Linked DNA regions of Parazoarcus communis. The main gene of each other region encodes a partner of the protein of the gene in region 2 in a complex. Links are inferred from orthologs where the notes say so. Each region holds a gene or a part of one and is shown on either strand. Other genes may lie near its edges. The genes, in order: tsaD and tsaB.

Region 1 (3,138 bases), 1.1 Mb from region 2 along the record:
CCGCGGCGCTTGAGGTAGTCGATTGCTTCAGGGGCGTTCTTGAGCTGGTCGCGATAGAAGCGCGCCGCTTCAGCCATGGCGTCGACGAGCTTCGCATTGCCGTCATCAATGGCATTCTGGCCGGGCTTGCCGTCGTCCGGCACCTGCAGTCCGGCCTGATTTGCGAGTTCCTTGACTGCTTCAACGAAGCCGAGGCCGCTGTACTCCATCAGGAAGCCGATCGCGCTCCCGTGCACGCCGCAACCGAAGCAGTGGTAAAACTGCTTGCTCGGGCTTACGGAAAAGGAGGCTGATTTTTCGCCGTGGAAAGGGCAGCAGGCGAAATAGTTCGCGCCACTCTTCTTGAGGGGCAGGTAGCGCTCGATGACGTCGACGATGTCGACGCGGGCAAGCAAATCCTGAACGAAAGACTGTGGAATCATCGAACAGAAAAAATATCACGCCGGGCGAAGATCATGACGATCTTCGCCCGGCGTGCAGGCAACCGGAAAAAACCGGTGCGGGATCAGTAGAGCTTCGGCGGCAGCGTCTGGCTGCGAAGGCGCTTGTGATTGCGCTTCACCGCGGCGGCCAGCTTGCGCTTGCGCTCGGCGGTGGGCTTTTCGTAAAACTCACGCGAGCGCAGCTCAGTCAGCACACCGGTCTTCTCGATCGTGCGCTTGAAGCGACGAATAGCGACTTCAAACGGCTCGTTTTCCTTGACGCGGATACCCGGCATTGCTTACTTCCTTGAGTGTCTGGAGGGCAGAAAGATCGCAAATATAGCCGGTTAGTCAGACTCTGGCAAGCATCTTGGTATTTTTCATTGCCGGAAAAACGCTCGGCGGAAGGTAAAATGACGCATTGACGACCGGGAATGCAGGGAATGAAGGTACTGGGTATCGAGACGTCGTGCGACGAAACAGGCGTTGCAGTGTATGACACCGAGGCGGGTTTGCTTGGACAGAGCCTGCATTCGCAGATCGATCTGCATGCGGTGTATGGCGGGGTTGTGCCCGAACTCGCATCGCGCGATCACATCCGGCGCTTGCCGATCCTGGTACGCCAGGCCCTTGCCGAGGCAGGGCTCGATATCGGGGCGATAGACGCCATCGCGTACACGGCAGGGCCCGGTCTTGCAGGCGCCTTGCTGGTGGGTGCGAGCGTGGCCGAGTCGATGGCGATGGCGGCCGGCATTCCGGCGCTCCCCGTGCATCACCTTGAGGGACACCTGCTGTCGCCACTGCTTGCTGCGGACCCACCGGATTTTCCCTTTGTCGCCTTGCTGGTGTCGGGCGGGCACACGCAGTTGATGGCGGTGACCGGCGTCGGTGCCTACACGCTGCTGGGTGAATCGCTCGACGATGCCGCAGGCGAGGCCTTCGACAAGACGGCCAAGTTGATTGGTCTCGGATATCCGGGCGGCCCTCAGTTGGCGGCGCTGGCGCTGCAGGGAAAGCCGGGACGTTTCAAGCTGCCGCGGCCGATGCTGCATTCGGGAGATCTTGATTTCAGCTTCAGCGGCCTCAAGACGGCCGTGCTGAACGTTGTCTCGGGGCCAGGTTGGCAAGCCGAGTGGGCGGCGGATCTGGCTGCAGACTTTCAGCAGGCCGTGGTGGAGGTGCTGACCGCGAAGTCGCTGGCGGCATTGAAGCAGACGGGACTGAAGTCGCTGGTGGTGGCAGGCGGCGTGGGAGCCAACGTGCAGTTGCGTGCCGGGCTCGATAGCGCCACACGTCGACGTGGGGCTCGCGTGTACTACCCCGAGCCTGCGCTGTGCACCGACAACGGCGCGATGATTGCGTTTGCCGGCGCGCTGCGGCTAGCAGGCGGAGCTCGTCCGGAGCAGGCGCCCGGCGTGCGGATCCGGCCACGCTGGCCGCTGGCAGAGCTGCTGACGCCAGCCGGAGGGTAGTTTTCTTGATGCGGGTGGGTAGGGGTAACTCAGCTCTTCTTGCTGCTGCCCAGCCGGCCCTCGGTGCCGGCCAGCAGGCGCTGGATATTGGCAGCGTGACGCCAGATCAGCACCGCGCTCATGGCAAGCAGCACTGCGATGACCGGATTTGCGCCCAGCAGAAGGTAGCCTGCTATCGGCGAGACGATGGCTGCCCCAAGCGATCCAGCCGACGAGTATCGGCTCGCAGCGGCGATCAGCAGCCAGGCTCCAAGGCAGGCAAGCGCAATCCGCCAGTCGATCCCGGCCAGCACGCCAAGTGCGGTGGCGACGCCCTTGCCGCCGTTGAAGCGCAGAAAAATCGTGAATACGTGGCCAAGGAAGGCGGCAAAGCCGGCAAGCGCCGCTTCAGGGGCGGTGAAGCCCAGCTTGAGTGCAATCGATACCGCAACCCAGCCCTTGACGCAGTCGCCAATCAGGGTGAAGGCTGCCGCGGCCTTGTTGCCGCTGCGCAATACGTTGGTCGCGCCGGGGTTGCCCGAACCGTAGCTGCGCGGATCCTGCAGGCCGAACAGACGGCTGGAAACCAGCGCAAAAGGAATGGAGCCGAGCAGGTAGGCAGCGACAAGCAAAAGCAGGACAGACATCATTTCTCCGTGACCCCTGAGTTCAGGTGGTCTTGTGATTCGCGCCACACATCGTGCGCAAGCAGCCTGAGCATCCGGCTAGAATTGCGGCGATTCTAATCGGGAAACGACATGGATTTCATCTTCATCGAAGAGTTGCGGGTGCAGGCCTGGGTGGGCATCTATCCGCGGGAGAAAATCGCACCGCAGACAGTCGAGCTGCACCTGACCTTCGGGGTGCCCGATGCCGCAGCGGAGCAGGACGATATTGCGGATACGATCAATTATGCGGAAGTGATCGAGCGGATCCGGGGGGAATTGGCCGAGCGCCACTTCAACCTGATCGAAACGCTCGGCGAATTCGTCGTGAACCTGCTGTTCGAGGAGTTCGGTGCGCCGTGGGTAAAGATTCGCATCGCAAAAATCGGTGTGATGAAAGGCGTGCGCCGGGTTGGCGTATTCATTCAGCGCGGACGGGAAGGCGTTACCCTGCCGCCGGGAATGGGCTGAAATCACGTGACGTAAAAAAACCCGGCGCTGCCGGGTTTGAATTTGCCTGAATTTTCAGACCGCGAGTTCTTCGATCGACTTGCCTTGGGCGAGCCAGTCGAGTGCCCATTGCGGCTTGCGGCCACGACC
Region 2 (3,294 bases):
CACCACTGATCAAGCAGATCCGTGCCCCCGCTACTCCGGGGACACCAGGCCGCGAGCGAAACACAGATCCTCCCACGCCTTGCCCTTGTCCTGCGGATTACGCAGCAGGTAGGCGGGGTGATAGGTGACCACCACCGGAACACCCTGACGCTCGAAGCGCTTTCCGCGTGCAGCGCCGATGCTGATCCCGGTATCCAGGAGTGCCTGCGCCGCCGGGCGCCCGAGCGCAATCAACAAGCCCGGCTGGACCAGTTCGATCTGGCGCTGAAGGAAGGGTAGACAGGCCGCGATTTCGTCCGCCTCGGGCGTGCGGTTGTGCGGCGGCCGGCACTTGACCGCATTGGCAATGAAGACCTGATGTGCCCGCGTCATCCCCAGCGCACCGAGCATGTTGTCGAGCAGTTTGCCCGCCTGCCCGACAAAGGGTTCCCCGAGGCGATCCTCGTCCGCGCCTGGCCCCTCGCCCACCAGCATCCAGCTTGCGCTGCGGTCGCCAACACCGGGCACCGCCTGCCTGCGCTTCTCGCACAGTCTGCAGGCGCGACAGGCACGGATTTCGTCTTCGAGGCCGGCCCAGTCGAGACCGGCGATGCGCGCACTTCTGAGCGGGTCAGGCGTCGTTTGTTGTGGTGAGGCGGGCGCTGGTGCTCGGGCGGGAGGCGCGGATTTTTCCGTAACGGGGGCCGGCGCCGGTCGCTGCACGACAGGCCTCTCCTGAGGCTTTGGAGTGCTGATTTGCCCGGCGGGATCGACGCGCGCATGCCGCGTCGCAGGCACCACCTCGGCGCGATGACCGGCAGGCCGCGGCTCAGGGACGACATCAGCCTTCGGGCTGCTACGGAGCCGCCACAAGGGCGCGAGCCCCATCTCCCTTAGCAAGGCAGCGCGCTGCGGTGTCACAGGGCCGCCTTCATCACGATCGCATCTTCACGCCCGTCGGCTGCAGGGTAATAGCCCTTGCGGCGGCCGATCTCGATGAATCCGGACCGGTTGTAAAGCGCAAGCGCAGGCTGGTTCGACGGACGTACTTCAAGGAAGAATTCACGCGCGCCACTATGCCTTGCCTGCGAAAACAGGTGCGCGAGCAGCCTGCCCCCGCGCCCCTGGCCCTGAGCATCGCGTACGATGCTGATATTGAGCAGGTGCGCTTCATCGAGCACCCCGAGCACAATGCTGTAGCCAATCGGACGTCCCGCCTCGTGCATGATCCAGCTGGCGTACCCGGCAGCAAGTGCATCCGCAAAATTTCCCTTGGACCACGGGAATGGATGCAGACTGGCCTCTTGGTCGCTGACCCAATCGAGGTCATCTTCAGACATCGGCGTGAAGACGGTCGTCTCGCACACGGTCATGCCTTGCCCCCGCGCGCGAGGCGTTCGGCTGTCGTCAGTGCGACCTTGTCGCGCACGTAAAGTGGCGCCGCGCGCTCAGCGGGCAAGACTTTTCCGAGACGGACCTGCTCCGCGGCCAGCAGCGCGACATCGCGTGCACGCGGCACCGCGTCAGCATCGCTCCCGAGCAATTGGTCATGGAAGCGTTCGCTCAGCCTGTCGCCATACGCCTTGAAGGCAGAGCCGATTCCCCACCATTTTCCATCCGGCAACTCCAGCGCATCGGGGCCAGCGCATCCAGCGTCGCTGCGCGGTCGCGCAAGCCCGTTCTCGACAACACAGGCGCGAAAATAGATCTCGCCCATTCGTGCATCAGTGGCGGCCAGGACGTTTGCTTCCGGCGCCTGCATCGCAAGCGCGTCAAGGCTGCATACTGGAACCACACCAAGCCCTGCGCCAAGCGCAAGCCCCTGCGCAATTCCGCAGGACAGACGCAAACCGGTGAATGCACCGGGGCCACTGCCAAAGGCCACCGCATCCAGACGATTTACGCCGATACCGCCATCGGCCAGTAACTGACGGATGACGGACAGGATGTACTCGGAGTGATTGGCGTGCCCCTCGAGCAGCTGCTCCCGGAGATCTCCGTCCATGTACAGCGCAACACTGGCGTGTTCGCAGGAAGTTTCGAGGGAGAGTAAATTCATGGTGCCGATATTCTACCGGCTGTCAGCCCGATCAGCCCGTTTTGGTGCGGCGATGGGGCGCAACGGCGTCAGCGCGAGCGCCCGTCGTCCTGGTCTGCGTTGACGTTGCGCATGACCGCGCGCAAATCACGGTGCAGCGCCTCGCGCTCTTCCTGACTCAGCCTGCGGCGGCTCGGAATAGCGCCCTGTTGCAGATTCGACTCAAGCGCCCGACGCAACTCGGCGCGTCGCTGGGCTGGCCGAACGACAATCGTCTCCGGCACAATCTCGGTCACCTCTGGCACAGGTTCAGCATGCGCGGAAACACTCATCACGCCAGCAACAGCACACACGGCAAGGCCAGGCATGAAGCTTGACATCGCGGAAAGGGGGCCGGCGTGGAAAATTGAGCGTTTCGGGATCATCATCAAAACTCTGCGCAGAACTCACCCATGTGAGTACAAGCGTAAAAATAGCGGACAACGAGGCCCGCGCCTAGCTCAAAAGCACTAATCACAGGCGCCATTGTAAGGGGATGTTGCCCTGAGGCGGCGCCTTACGAAGCGTTACGCAGCGGGCCTGCGCGTGAGCGCTACAACGCTGGCGAGGCGCCAGAACACACGATAGGATGCGCGTCATGAACGGAAAAACAAGATACCGCGTTTTGCTCGTAGACGATGACGCTCGTCTGCGCGACCTTCTGTCGCGTTACCTCCAGGAACAGGGGTTCGCCGTAAAGGCCGTCAACGATGCACCGATGATGGACCGAGCCCTTCATCGCGAGCACTTTGATCTCATCGTCCTTGACCTGATGCTTCCCGGAGAGGACGGGCTGTCGATCTGCCGTCGGCTGCGTGCTGCAGAAAGCGTGATACCAATCATCATGCTGACCGCCAAGGGCGATGATGTGGATCGCATCGTGGGCCTGGAGATGGGTGCTGACGACTATCTTGGCAAGCCATTCAATCCCCGCGAACTCGTCGCTCGCATTCAGGCGGTGATGCGTCGGCAGCCTCCCCCGCTTCCGGGCGCGCCGACGGCAGAAGATGAGATCGTCGTGTTCGGGCGCATTCGCGTTAATCTCGGTACACGCACGCTGCAGCGCGACGGAGAGGAAATCCAGCTCACGACCGGCGAATTTTCGTTGCTGAAGGTTTTGCTTCAGCACCCGCGGCAACCCTTGTCGCGTGACAAGCTGATGGAGCTCGCGCGTGGTCGTGAGTACGGCGTTTTCGACCGCGCCATCGATGTTCAGGTGTCCAGGCTGCGCAAGCTGG

What was found.
Region 1: the proteins of tsaB (region 2) and tsaD are in contact, whole or in part, in a solved structure (PDB 4WQ4), measured with the Escherichia coli proteins. The link is inferred for Parazoarcus communis from one-to-one orthologs.

The regions. Positions count from the first base shown.
Region 1 is NZ_CP022188.1:2,621,152-2,624,289, forward strand. What follows is about bases 56-2,879. They hold tsaD (tRNA (adenosine(37)-N6)-threonylcarbamoyltransferase complex transferase subunit TsaD), read left to right. Parts: upstream 56-865; coding sequence 866-1,894; downstream 1,895-2,879. Other genes in these bases: dnaG (DNA primase), read right to left, coding at 56-422; rpsU (30S ribosomal protein S21), read right to left, coding at 506-718; plsY (glycerol-3-phosphate 1-O-acyltransferase PlsY), read right to left, coding at 1,924-2,520; CEW87_RS12050 (dihydroneopterin aldolase), read left to right, coding at 2,632-2,879. In the rest of the region: more of dnaG, read right to left, coding at 1-55; more of CEW87_RS12050, read left to right, coding at 2,880-3,009; CEW87_RS12055 (H-NS family nucleoid-associated regulatory protein), read right to left, coding at 3,064-3,138.
Region 2 is NZ_CP022188.1:3,756,392-3,759,685, forward strand. Bases 194-3,173 are described here. They hold tsaB (tRNA (adenosine(37)-N6)-threonylcarbamoyltransferase complex dimerization subunit type 1 TsaB), read right to left. Parts: upstream 2,039-3,173; coding sequence 1,349-2,038; downstream 194-1,348. Other genes in these bases: CEW87_RS17180 (uracil-DNA glycosylase), read right to left, coding at 194-867; rimI (ribosomal protein S18-alanine N-acetyltransferase), read right to left, coding at 897-1,352; CEW87_RS17195 (hypothetical protein), read right to left, coding at 2,107-2,445; ompR (two-component system response regulator OmpR), read left to right, coding at 2,655-3,173. Also shown: lysophospholipid transporter LplT, read left to right, coding at 1-9; more of CEW87_RS17180, read right to left, coding at 31-193; more of ompR, read left to right, coding at 3,174-3,294. UniProt on the Escherichia coli protein: Required for the formation of a threonylcarbamoyl group on adenosine at position 37 (t(6)A37) in tRNAs that read codons beginning with adenine.